Regions from separate parts of the Exiguobacterium sp. s130 genome, predicted to be linked through region 1. Evidence: riboswitches for the same ligand, from Rfam matches in the RefSeq annotation. Region 1 holds a riboswitch; each other region holds the start of a gene.
What was found. Region 1 has a riboswitch for S-adenosylmethionine ahead of HZS85_RS00405 (alpha/beta hydrolase). Riboswitches for the same ligand answer to the same signal wherever they lie in the genome.

Region 1 (4,099 bases):
AAATCAGTACGGCTGGATCGAAGTAATTTGTGGTAGTATGTTTTCCGGGAAATCGGAAGAGTTGATTCGTCGTGTCAGACGGGCACAGTACGGCAAACTGCCCGTTCAAGTATTCAAGCCGGCAATCGACGACCGGTACCATGAAGAGCATGTCGTCTCTCACATCGGAAATTCCGTCGTGGCGATTCCAATGGCGACGAGTCGTGATCTCTATGCAGCAGTAGCGGAAGAAACACAAATTGTCGGAATTGATGAAGTTCAATTCTTTGATGATGAGATCGTTCAAGTCATCGAAGCACTTGCGCAAGACGGAAAACGCGTCATTTGTGCAGGACTCGATCAGGATTTCCGGGCAGAGCCATTTGGTAAGATGCCGGAATTACTGGCGCGCGCAGAATTTGTGACGAAACTTCAGGCGATCTGTCTCTCATGTGGCGATCCGGCTTCCCGGACACAACGTTTGATTGATGGAAAACCAGCGAACTATGATGATCCGATCATTTTAGTCGGCGCTTCAGAATCGTATGAGCCACGGTGCCGCCACTGCCATGAAGTGCCAGGAAAGCCGAAGCCGCTCCAAACGATGCAACACCAAAAAGGATAAACAAAAAAGACGAACCGATGATGGTCGTCCTTTGATGTAACAGCTGTTCGCTTCTAAGTGAAGACGAATAGCTGTTTTTTTTTATCCCGTTTCCTGTGAGAAACGACTCGAGCGTTCGATGAAACGAATCGTCTCACGCACGATCAAATCCTGATCATGATCGAGGGTCGCGACGTGGTACGAGTTAAGGAGACAGTAGATTCGTTTATCATTCGTCCCGATGTGCTGGTGCAGATAATCCGAGCTCGACGGCGGAACGACGTGATCGGTCGCCGAGTAGAGAATCAATGTCGGCAGGAGAATGGATCCGAGGCGTCCTTTTGTCTCATCCATTAGACGGACGAGTTCGAACGCACAACGGCTCGGAACGAGGTCATAAATGATTTCGAAGGCTGCTCGCTTAATGTCCGGTGCCCCTTCCGGTAAATACTGTGGACCGTCCTCGAACGAAAGTGCTTCATAGGATGGAACGGAGAGTGCGGCATTGATCGTAATGATGCCGGCAAACGGAATGCCGTCAGCAGCGAGCGACAACGCAAGCGTCGCACCCATCGATTGACCGATGACGAAGACTTGATCGCATGTTTCTTGTAAACGTTCATAGCCGTCTTGCAGGCTTTGCTTCCAACATCGAGCAGTCGATTGTTCAAACTCGCGGACGTTCGTTCCATGTCCACGTAAGCGCGGGGCATAGACGGTAAAACCTTCGGCAGCAAATGCCTCACCGACGTCCCGGACACTCTGCGGAGTGGCGTTAAAACCATGACAGATTAGAATGCCGATCGGTCCACCTTGAAGATAAAATGCTTCAGCACCAGTCAATACAGGATAGTTCATCATTACTATTTTTCCTCCATTCATGAAAAAAACTCGTCGACGTCACTGCTTGGACGCCCACGAGTTTTTCACCGTATCATCCAAAGCCGCGCTTTGCTGGTCGGAGCACCTTACAGATTGCAGGTTGCCGTGAAGTCATAGAGCCAGGTCTCTCGTTCACTCTTGATAAATATCATATTGGAATTGTCGGATTAATCATTGAAACGATGGTAGCACGACCGAAAATGACTTGTCAAATCGTTCTTGACGAATCATGATCCGTTCAGTAAGCTAACTCATAACTTGTTCATCCATCGATATGCGCCAAATGGATTATTTTTGAAAAGTTGGTTGACTTTTAAAGGTTCGACCCGTAATGTAAAAATTAGTTTTACGACATAAGCAACAACACAACAACACACATACGAATTTCATACCGCAATACTTATCCAGAGAGGTGGAGGGACTGGCCCTACGAAACCTCGGCAACAGACTCATTATGAGCACTGTGCCAATTCCATCAGACAGATGTCTGAGAGATGAGTGGAGTGGATTCTGCCACTGTGCGGATCCAGGTCTCTTCTTGTTTCTCAAGAAGGGACCTTTTTTGTTGAATGAAGGGGGAAAACGGAATGATTGCATTTCATCAAGTCAAAAAAACGTACGTCACGAAAGATCAGACGATTGCAGCGCTCGACGGTGTCGACCTGACGATCGAAAAAGGTGAAATCTTTGGGGTCATCGGTTTTAGCGGTGCCGGAAAAAGTTCACTGCTCCGCTGCGTCAATCTGTTAGAACGACCGACGTCAGGAACGGTGACGGTCGATGGGGAAGATTTAACGCAACTGTCTCCGAAAAAGTTACGCCAAGCAAAACAACGGATCGGGATGATCTTTCAGCACTTCAATCTGTTGAATGCGAACACGGTCTTTACGAATGTCGCGAAACCACTCGTTCTCGCAGGCGTCAAGAAAGACGAAATTCGCCGCCGGGTGACGGAGTTACTCGAATTCGTCGATCTCGCGGACAAAGCAGATCATTATCCGGATCAATTATCGGGTGGGCAGAAACAGCGCGTTGGTATCGCCCGGGCACTCGCGACGCAACCTTCCGTCCTTTTATGTGACGAAGCGACGTCAGCACTTGATCCCCAAACGACACATCATATTCTTCAGTTATTAAAACGGATCAATGCCGAGTACGGGATCACGATTCTCTTGATCACCCACGAGATGGGCGTCATCCGGGAGATTTGCGACCGGGTCGCCGTCATTGAAGCTGGAAAGTTGATCGAGTCAGGAACGGTCTTTGATGTCTTTTCAAACCCGCAGACTGAGACAGCGAAAAATTTCGTTCGCTCCGTCATGCATGACGAGATTCCAGCGTCGATTCGTCAGTTGATCGAGTCCCGGAATGCGAATCCAATCTATAAGATTCACTTCCTTGGACATCACACCGGACAACCACTCTTATCGCAAGTCGCAAAACGCTTCGACGTCGATGTCAACATCCTGCACGGTAGCATCACGGAGTTGCAGGAGACGCCGTTCGGCACACTACTCGTCGAGTTGATCGGTGAGACGACAGAAGTGAAACGAGCGTTACACTACATCGATCAGGCGCAGGTAACCGTTGAGGAGGTGCTCGCTGATGCTAGTTAACTACAGTGATATCTGGACAGCATTCTTGCAGACGATGACGATGGTATCCGTTTCGCTCTTGTTCTCGACCTTGATCGGCTTACCACTCGGTATCCTGCTTGTCGTCACGCGAAAAGGAGCGTTACTTGAAAATGTTCCGTTGTTCACGTTCTTCAACAGTATCGTCAATATTTTCCGCTCGATTCCGTTCATCATCTTACTTGTTGCGATCATCCCGTTGACGCGCTTGATCGTTCAGACATCGATCGGAACAGAAGCCGCAATCGTTCCGCTCGTCTTTTACGCTGCACCGTACATGGCGCGGCTGATCGAGAGTTCCTTACTTGAAGTCGACAAAGGTGTCCTTGAGGCAGCAGAAGCGATGGGGGCGACGCCATTCCAAACGATTTTCCGCTTCCTTCTGCCGGAAGCACTCGGTTCACTAATCCTTAACTTAACGATTGCAACAGTCGGCTTGATCGGGGCGTCGGCGATGGCAGGTGCCATCGGTGGTGGTGGACTGGGTGACTTAGCAATTACGTACGGTTATCAACGGTTTGATACGAAAGTCATGATCATCACGGTCGGGATTCTCGTTATCTTAGTCCAAGGCTTACAGACGACAGGCAACATCGTCGCACGAAAAATCAGAAGACATTAATCAAGGGAGCGATTCAGCCATGAAAAAAGCAGTAGCAATTGGAGCAACACTCACGACGATTTTATTTGCCGGGTGCGCAGCATCAGGAGAAGACGAAAAGACGATCAAGCTCGGTGTCAGCGGTTCAGACACACAAGTTTGGGATTATGTCGCGAAAAAAGCAGAGAAGGAAGGCATCAAAATCGAACTCGTCAAGTTCTCCGATTATGTCCAGCCGAACATGGCACTGGCTGAGGGTGAGATCGACGCCAATGCCTTCCAGACGATTTCCTACTTCAACGCTTTCAAGAAAGAACATAACTTGAAGCTATCGCCGATTGCGACGACTGTCATCGCACCGATGGGGATCTACTCGGATAAATACAAGGATGTCAAAGA
Region 2 (4,099 bases), on a different contig from region 1:
AGTGTCCGGGCAACGGACGTTTTACAACAGCCGCACCCGTTCGTGCAATGGGTATCGCAGGCGTTTGGCCAATCGATATGGACGAATGGACCACTAAAATCAGCGACGTTACAGTAAATCTGTTCTTGGTCGAGGAATGGCGCTAAGATTGGTTCGACGAAAAAGTCCATTCCACCGCTGACGATCGAAAAATCGATGCCTTGACGACGACTGTACTGCAGTAACTCCGAAAATCCGTCGCGAATGACTGCACGCTCCAACAAAAAGTCAAGATAGGCTGTTTTTCCGTCAGACGGCAGAAGTGCGAACATTTGCCCGACACCACTCTGAATCGATAACGTCCGGTCGAGTACACCGCGTTTTAACGGTTCGAAGTCACTCGCTGGCGCAAATGCCTGCATGAGTGCGATGATGTTATCCTGTGTCGTCACCGTCCCGTCGAAGTCACAAAGAATCCGTACGGTCATGACTTGATCCCCCAAGCGTCGAGGGCAATTCGTAATTCTTCATGACGCGATGCTGCCGTCGATAGGGATTCATTTGCGAGTGCCGCATCGAGTGCCTGACGGAAAGCAATGACACCAGCCGCAGCACCTTGCGGATGACCATGTACGCCGCCGCCGGCGTTGATGACGGAATCGATCCCGAAGTCTCGTACGAGTTGAGCGACGAGTCCAGGATGAATACCGGCTGAAGCAACCGGGAAGATTGATTTCGTCTGACCGAGACGGGTCGCTTCGACCGCGATACCACGGGCGACATCCTTTGGCAAAGCGACATTGCCGTAAGGAGACGGGAATAGCGTCAAGTCTGCTCCAGCAGCGCGCGGTAATGTGCCGAGTAAGACAGGAGCTGCGACTCCGTGATTCGGGCTAGCGATCAACGCACCGCTATATGCCGGATGATTGAAAATCGGAACGTTGATTTCCGGATCACTTGCCAGTTCGCGTAAGACGTCGAGTCCGTATGTGAAGGTATTCAGCAAGAAAGCAGTCGCTCCAGCATCAATCAATCGCTTGGCTTGATCCTTGAGCGTAAAGACAGGACCGCTGAGTGTGATCGCATATAACGCACGTTTACCGGTCCGTTGGAAGTGAGCATCGATGACCTCACGTCCGATCCGTGCCCGGTCAATCGTTGGTGTCAATGGATTGTCGTATAGGATCTCATCGTCTTTGACGAGATCGATCCCACCAGCGAGTTGTCCTTCGAGTTGATCACGAAGGAACGATAAATCGCGTCCGATGACTCCTTTGAAGATGCTCATTAATAGTGGGCGATCTTCGACACCGATCAAGGAACGGACCCCTTCGATCCCGAACTTTGCACCTGGAAAGTCCGACGTAAATGTATCGGGTAGTAGCAATTCCGTTAATTTGATTTCACCGTCGAGTGAGAGTTTCCCGAAGACGGTCGTCAGAATCGCAGAAAAGTCGCGCGATACGTTATGTTCCGGGTAACGAATCGTGATATATCCTTTGCCATCGCGCTCTTCGGTATGTACGACTTCCCCTTTGAACGAGGCAAGTTGTTGTTGTTCGAGATGATTCAGTTCCGTCCAAGAACCGACTGTCAGACCAAGCGCGAGTTGTTCAGCGCGCTGCTCGAGTCGATCACGGGCAGTCAATTGATAAGTAGCAGTGATATAAGCCATGTCTTTCCTCCTTCAACAAAAAAATGGTCTCTCGTCAGCGACAAGAGACCATGAATGATTCGAACGTGGACTCTTATCTGTCAGCTTAGTAGCTGCAAGAATTAGCACCGTGCCAAAAGGTCGGTTGCTGCGACATCGTAGGGCTTGTCCCTCCGTCTGCTCTTGATAAGAATTGGATGAAATTGTGAAATCTAATTGCAATTTTTACATGAGAATCGCCACTTGTCAAACTATTTTTAGAAAATTTATTTTTTTGAAAATACTCTTTCTATAGATGACTTAAAAATGATATCCGTTTCTGCTTGATTTCGATTTGACAGCGAGGAAGTCGATTGCGTAAGATTCAAATCAATATCACACACGACAACTACATACGACTCTTATCGCGAGTTGGCAGAGGGAATTGGCCCGATGACGCCGCAGCAACCGACCACTGGGCACGGTGCTACATCCAACAGACGTTTCGTCTGAGAGATAAGAGGACGCAGTGACTTTTCTGCGCCTCTTTTCGATGACGAAAAGAGGCGCTTTTTCGTGTATCACATAGGGGGAAACTGAGATGACATATAAAGCATTCACAGAACAGGACGCGATTGATTGTGTTCGGACATTAGGACTGATCGGCGATGGAGCCGTCGAAGCAGAAGAGATTGGCGACGGGAACCTCAACCTCGTCTTTCGGATTCGAGAAGGCGAACATCGCTTGATTTTAAAACAAGCATTACCATATGCGAAGGTCGTCGGGGAGAGCTGGCCGTTATCGCTCGAACGAGCGTGGATCGAGCAATCCGCACTCCGTGAATTCGCACGGCATGCCGTACCGTTCGTGCCACGTGTTTTTCATGCTAGTCATGAAGAGGCATATACGGTCATGGAAGATCTTTCACATCTGACGATCGTTCGAAGTGGTTTACTCGCAGGTGAACAGTATCCGTTGCTTGCGGAACATATCGGTTCTTATCTCGCTCGGACGTTATTCCATACATCGGACTTTGCGCTTGGTCCGGTTGAAAAGAAACGTGTCGCCCGAACGTACTACAATCCAGACATGTGCGACATCACGGAAAAATTAATCTTCACGGATCCGTTTCATGACGCGGAGACGAACGAGATTGAAGCCGGGCTTGAAGAAGAGGTGGCACGTCTATGGGCGGACGATGAGTTGAAACGCGAAGTCGCAAAACTCGAAGCGCTTTTCATCACGAAAGGAGATGCGTTGTTACACGGCGATCTACATACAGGAAGCATCTTTGCTTCGGCAACGGAAACGAAAGTCATCGATCCAGAATTCGCCTTTTATGGTCCATTCGGATTTGATGTCGGACAGTTCATCGCCCACTTATTCTTTGCAGCATACCCGGATTATTCAGCACTTCGTGATGCCCGGATTCGCGACATCGATACGTTCTGGCTGACGTTCGCTTCGACGTTCCGTGCCTTATGGGAACGCGAAGCCGTCGAACCATTCCGGACATCGGGACTCGTCGACGATGTACTGAGCACGATTCTGCAGGATGCACTCGGCTTTGCCGGTTGCGAACTGATTCGTCGGACGATCGGACTCGCACCGGTCGCTGATTTAGAAACGATTAGTTCTATGACGGAACGACTAGAACGAAAACAACATGCTTTACGTTTAGGATCGGCGTTAATCAAACGTCGGACCGAATGTCGGACATTTGATGATTTGCGAAACTTCGACGTAACGGAGGAACTTAGCCGATGAGTACATTCGTTCAAAGTATTCGTTATGAAGATCGTGTCTTGACGATTCTCGATCAGACACGTCTACCGCAGGAAGAACACTATGAAGTCATTACCGATCTTGCACAAGCGGTCGAAGCGATTAAACAACTGCGCGTCCGAGGGGCGCCTGCTATCAGTTTATTTGGCGGATTCGTACTCGTTCAAGAGGCGTACCGGTTTGAAGCAGAACTGTCGATCTATAAGCAAGCCTTGCTTGAGACATCAGCGACGTTACTCGCGACACGACCGACGGCTGTTAACTTACGAAATGTCCTTGATCAATTGAATCCAATCATTCAAGACGGGACGTCGGTAGAAGAGATCCGCGAACGGCTCGAGCAGCGAACGATTGCCTTATACGACCAGGATGCGCAGACGTCACGTCAAATCGGGATTCATGCACTGGAATTGTTCCAGTCAGGCAACCGGATCCTAACGATCTGTAATGCTGGATCGATTGCGACCGCTGCTTATGGAACAGCACTTGCGCCATTCTATATCGCAAAAGAACGCGGCATTGAATTATCTGTTTTTGCGAGTGAGACGCGACCATTACTGCAGGGAGCACGACTGACGACATGGGAGCTACAACGTGCCGGCATCGATGTCACGCTAATTACAGATAACATGGTCGCCCATACGCTGAAAGAAAAACAGATCGATGCAATGATCGTCGGGGCGGACCGGATTACACGCAAC
Region 3 (4,099 bases), on a different contig from region 1:
CCAACAGTATGGACTAGATACGATTTTAACGGAAGAGACGCGCGCTTGGTTGCGTGAAGAAACCTTCCGAAAAGGAGAACTCCTCTGTACGACCGGTGCGACAATCGACCGGATGTACTTCATCGTCGCAGGCAAGGTCAAGATTTCTGCTGCTTCGTCAGAAGGAAAACAACGGATTTTACGATTCAAAACACCACTGACAGTGATTGGTGACGCTGAATTCATCAACGAACGGGAAGTGCTGAATACGGTCGAAGCAGTGACCGATGTCGATGTGTTGAGCGTGCCGTATACGATTTTACGCGAGCACAATACAACGAACGTCTTTCTGCAATTTTTACTAAGAACAATTACAGCGAAGTGGTATGCCGATTCGAAATCAGCGTCGCACCACGTACTCTATACGGTCGAGGAGCGATTTGCAGGCTACTTATTATCGATTGCGTCCGAAGCTAGTGACAGTTTGTTTTATCAGGAGATGCGGACGTCGAACCTGCATGACGTCGCTGACTGGCTTGGAACGAGTTATCGCCATCTCAACCGGATCATCACGAAATTATGTGAAGAGGAGATTCTCGTTCGACGACGCGGGAAAATCATCATCGTCGATTTGGAGCGGATTCGCGAGAAGGCGAACGGCAACAGCTATGAGTAAGGAGGAACGAACATGGTAATAGGAATCGTGTGTGCCGTGTTGGCAGGGATGTTAATCAGTTTACAGACGGTATTGAATGCTCGGATGAGTGACGCGTTCGGTGCTTGGGCGACAACGACGCTGGTCTTCTTCGTCGGTTTCATCGGAGCAAGTGTCACGTATGTTCTGTTTCGTGGTGGAACAATCGGACAGATCCAAAACGTATCGCCACTCTATTGGTTTGGTGGACTTGTCGGTGTCGGCGTCGTTTTTTGTGTCATGCGTGGGATTCAGTTGCTTGGTCCGTCCATCGCGATCTCTGTCGTTCTGATTTCGCAGTTAAGCTTTGCTCTTGCTGTTGATACGTTCGGCTGGTTCGGTTTACCACAAATTGATTTATCGTTCGGTCAGCTCGTCGGTCTCGCCGTCATGGTATGTGGGATCTTCGTTTTGAAGCGGTATCAAGTCGTCGCGCCGGAAGAGAGGGCGAAGGATCAAGTAGAACGTGTTTCATGACTTATTTTTTTCATAACAATGGAACAGGTCAGCAAACAAATGTTTACTGACCTGTTTTTTATATGCATTTTTTGAATTAGACCGTCGTCGTATCTTTCCATTCCTGCTCGATGAAAGCATCGCGACCAGAAGCAGCACGATCTTTTTTATAGTGTTCTGGATTTTTCTTATGGAAGTCTTGATGGTACTCTTCCGCCGGATAAAATTCAGAAGCGGCATCAATCCGCGTCACGATCGGTTGTTTGAAACGATTGCTTGCAGCAAGGGCGTCACGGGAAGCGATCGCTGCTTCGTGCTGTGCATCCGTATGATAGAAGATCGCTGGTGCGTACTGCGTGCCGCGATCTTGGAATTGACCTTCTGCATCCGTCGGATCCGTTTGTGGCCAGTAGAGTTCGAGCAGACGCTCGTACGGGAACAGGCTCGGATCAAACGTGATTTGGACGACTTCGAGATGTCCCGTCGTTCCTGTTTTGACTTGCTCGTATGTCGGATTGTCGACGTGTCCGCCCATGTAACCTGATACGATTCCCTCGATTCCTGGTAATTCTTCAAACGGTGTCACCATGCACCAAAAACATCCACCTGCAAATGTTGCTTTTTCCATCTGTCTCTTCCTCTCCGTGGGAAATCCCCATTGTATGTCTGACAGCGAGAAAACGAAAACGACTCCTTCGCTTGGTTGCAAAAGGAGTCGCCGCTTTTTATCAACCAAAGCTTTCGCTTTGCTGGTCGTAGCACCTTGCTATGCGCAGGTTGCTGGGACGTCATCGATCCAGATCTCTCGGTCCACTCTTGATAAGGGTATATGAAGTTGATGTCATTCGTTATCATTGTTGTGATGATACCATTCACACAGAAATAAAGTCAATCCTTAGGTTTCAAGGCACGTAAAACCGTCGCTCCGAGTGTCTTCGCACCAATCAACAACGCCTGTTCGTTAATTTCGTACTGCGGATGATGCTGTGGGTAGTTGACGCGACCGTCCGTATATCCGGAGCCAGTAAAGAAATAACTTCCCGGGACATGTGTTAGATAATGCGCGAAGTCATCCGCAGCCATCATTGGTGTGAGTGCCCGGACGGATGCTTCCGGTAAGAAAGAAGCGGCTTCCTGAACAAGTTTTGTCTCGTCCGGATGATTCCAGAGCGCCGGGTAACCAGTCGTGAAGTCGATTGAATAGGTGGCCCCAATGCCGGCACATGTCGTTTTGGCGACAAGATCGACTTCTTGCCGGAGCTGATGCCGCAGTGTCTCATTGAACGTCCGAATTTCGCCGACGATGCGTGCTTCACCCGTAACGATGTTCGGCGCCGTTCCCGCATGGAAGGATCCGATTGCAAGAACTGCCGGCTCGAACGGATCGACCCGTCGACTGACGAGATGCTGTAAGTTACAGACGAGCTGCGCTCCAGCGACGAGCGCATCTTTTGTTTTGTGCGGTGCTTGCGCATGTCCACCTTGACCATGAACGATGATTTCGAATTCGTCGATTGCACATAATGTATGTCCTTTCCGAAACCCAATCGTGCCAACCGGTAAATCATTTTCGAGATGTGTCGCGAAAATTGCATCGACCCCTTCGAGGACGCCGGCTTCGATCATTTGGATTGCTCCACCGGGAAAGACCTCTTCGCCATGCTGGTGGATGATCCGAATCGTTCCTTGCAATTGATTACGTAACGGATAGAGCGTAGCAGCGAGTGCCATCACCATCGCCGTATGACCATCGTGTCCACAAGCATGCATGACCCCGGGATGGATCGACCGGAAGGCAAGCGTCGTCTCTTCCTGAAGCGGTAAAGCATCAAAATCGGCACGGACAGCAATCGTCGGACCAGGCTGTTTGCCTTCGATCGTCGCGACGACACCACGACCTCCGACGGCTGTTTGATGAGGAATGCTTTGTTCTGCGTAAAAGGCGGCAATCCGTTCTGGTGTGCGGACTTCCTGGAAGGATAGTTCCGGATGGCGGTGGAAATCACGGCGTAATGCGATCATCGTCGGTTCGAATTGTTCGAGTGCTTCAAAAAGTTGAGTTTGCATGTTCTAGCTCCTTTAACGTGTGTCTTTTTGTGAAAATGGGTACAGATACAGGTAATCACGAAAGGGGATAATGTAACATGGGAGAAATCGTCGTTAATGCTGTACTTACCATCAAAGCTGGACTTGCGGATCAAGTCTTCCCGATTTTACAAACGGTTTATCATGCTTCACAAAAAGAAGAAGGATGCTTACGTTATTCCTTGCACCAATCGATCGAGGATGAGCATCAATTCATGCTGTATGAAGTGTATCGGGACGAAGAAGCGCTTGAAGCGCATATCGCATCCGACCACTATAAAGCCTATCGTGAACAGATCGAATTATACTTGATGGACCGACAAGTGGCGAAATACGTCGAGATGACTTTCTGACGTGTTGCGATAAGAAGAGACGAACCCGTCGAAACCGACGGATTCGTCTTTTTTATTACATCGATTTAAAGCCGAGGAAATGCTCCTGCCAACGCGGTTCGTAAATCGAGTTGATTTGAAGCTGTGAACCGCCTGCATGGATGAAGTGTTCGCTATCGAGCATGATTCCGATATGCGATGGACCATCCGTGTAGGTGTTCTGGAAGAAGACGATATCCGAGCGTTTACCACTCGAGATACTCGTCCGGCGATTCGTAAAGAAAGCACCATACCAGTAGCCACGAACATTCGTCCGACCACCGTATTTTCCAGCCTTGTTCGTCGCGTAGTGAATCAAACCGGAACAGTCAAAACCACCGTTCACGGCATCTTGCGAACCCCATGTGTATGGTGTGCCGATATGTTGGACGGCTGCTTGGATCAGCTTTTCACCACGCGTATTATTCTTTTTAACGACCCGTTTATCGGACGTGATCGTCACAGCGGATACAGGAAGATAAACAGGTGTCCAGCCTGACTGGATGACATAGAA

Region 2: linked by a shared signal. The riboswitch ahead of HZS85_RS11160 (2,3-diketo-5-methylthiopentyl-1-phosphate enolase) and the one ahead of HZS85_RS00405 (alpha/beta hydrolase) in region 1 are both predicted to bind S-adenosylmethionine.
Region 3: linked by a shared signal. The riboswitch ahead of msrA (peptide-methionine (S)-S-oxide reductase MsrA) and the one ahead of HZS85_RS00405 (alpha/beta hydrolase) in region 1 are both predicted to bind S-adenosylmethionine.

Annotation. Positions count from the first base shown of each region.
Region 1 is NZ_JACSNI010000001.1:70,520-74,618, forward strand. Features, by position in the region: gene HZS85_RS00400 (thymidine kinase) at 1-604, shown strand, start outside; gene HZS85_RS00405 (alpha/beta hydrolase) at 686-1,444, opposite strand; SAM riboswitch class I at 1,512-1,613, opposite strand; SAM riboswitch class I at 1,863-1,966, shown strand; gene HZS85_RS00410 (methionine ABC transporter ATP-binding protein) at 2,053-3,081, shown strand; gene HZS85_RS00415 (methionine ABC transporter permease) at 3,071-3,721, shown strand; gene HZS85_RS00420 (MetQ/NlpA family ABC transporter substrate-binding protein) at 3,741-4,099, shown strand, end outside.
Region 2 is NZ_JACSNI010000004.1:26,969-31,067, reverse strand. Features, by position in the region: gene HZS85_RS11165 (2-hydroxy-3-keto-5-methylthiopentenyl-1-phosphate phosphatase) at 1-467, opposite strand, end outside; gene HZS85_RS11160 (2,3-diketo-5-methylthiopentyl-1-phosphate enolase) at 464-1,654, opposite strand; SAM riboswitch class I at 1,725-1,826, opposite strand; SAM riboswitch class I at 2,032-2,135, shown strand; gene mtnK (S-methyl-5-thioribose kinase) at 2,214-3,380, shown strand; gene mtnA (S-methyl-5-thioribose-1-phosphate isomerase) at 3,377-4,099, shown strand, end outside.
Region 3 is NZ_JACSNI010000004.1:47,748-51,846, reverse strand. Features, by position in the region: gene HZS85_RS11290 (Crp/Fnr family transcriptional regulator) at 1-655, shown strand, start outside; gene HZS85_RS11285 (DMT family transporter) at 668-1,150, shown strand; gene msrA (peptide-methionine (S)-S-oxide reductase MsrA) at 1,227-1,757, opposite strand; SAM riboswitch class I at 1,852-1,955, opposite strand; gene HZS85_RS11275 (M20 metallopeptidase family protein) at 2,018-3,196, opposite strand; gene HZS85_RS11270 (putative quinol monooxygenase) at 3,274-3,567, shown strand; gene HZS85_RS11265 (C40 family peptidase) at 3,623-4,099, opposite strand, start outside.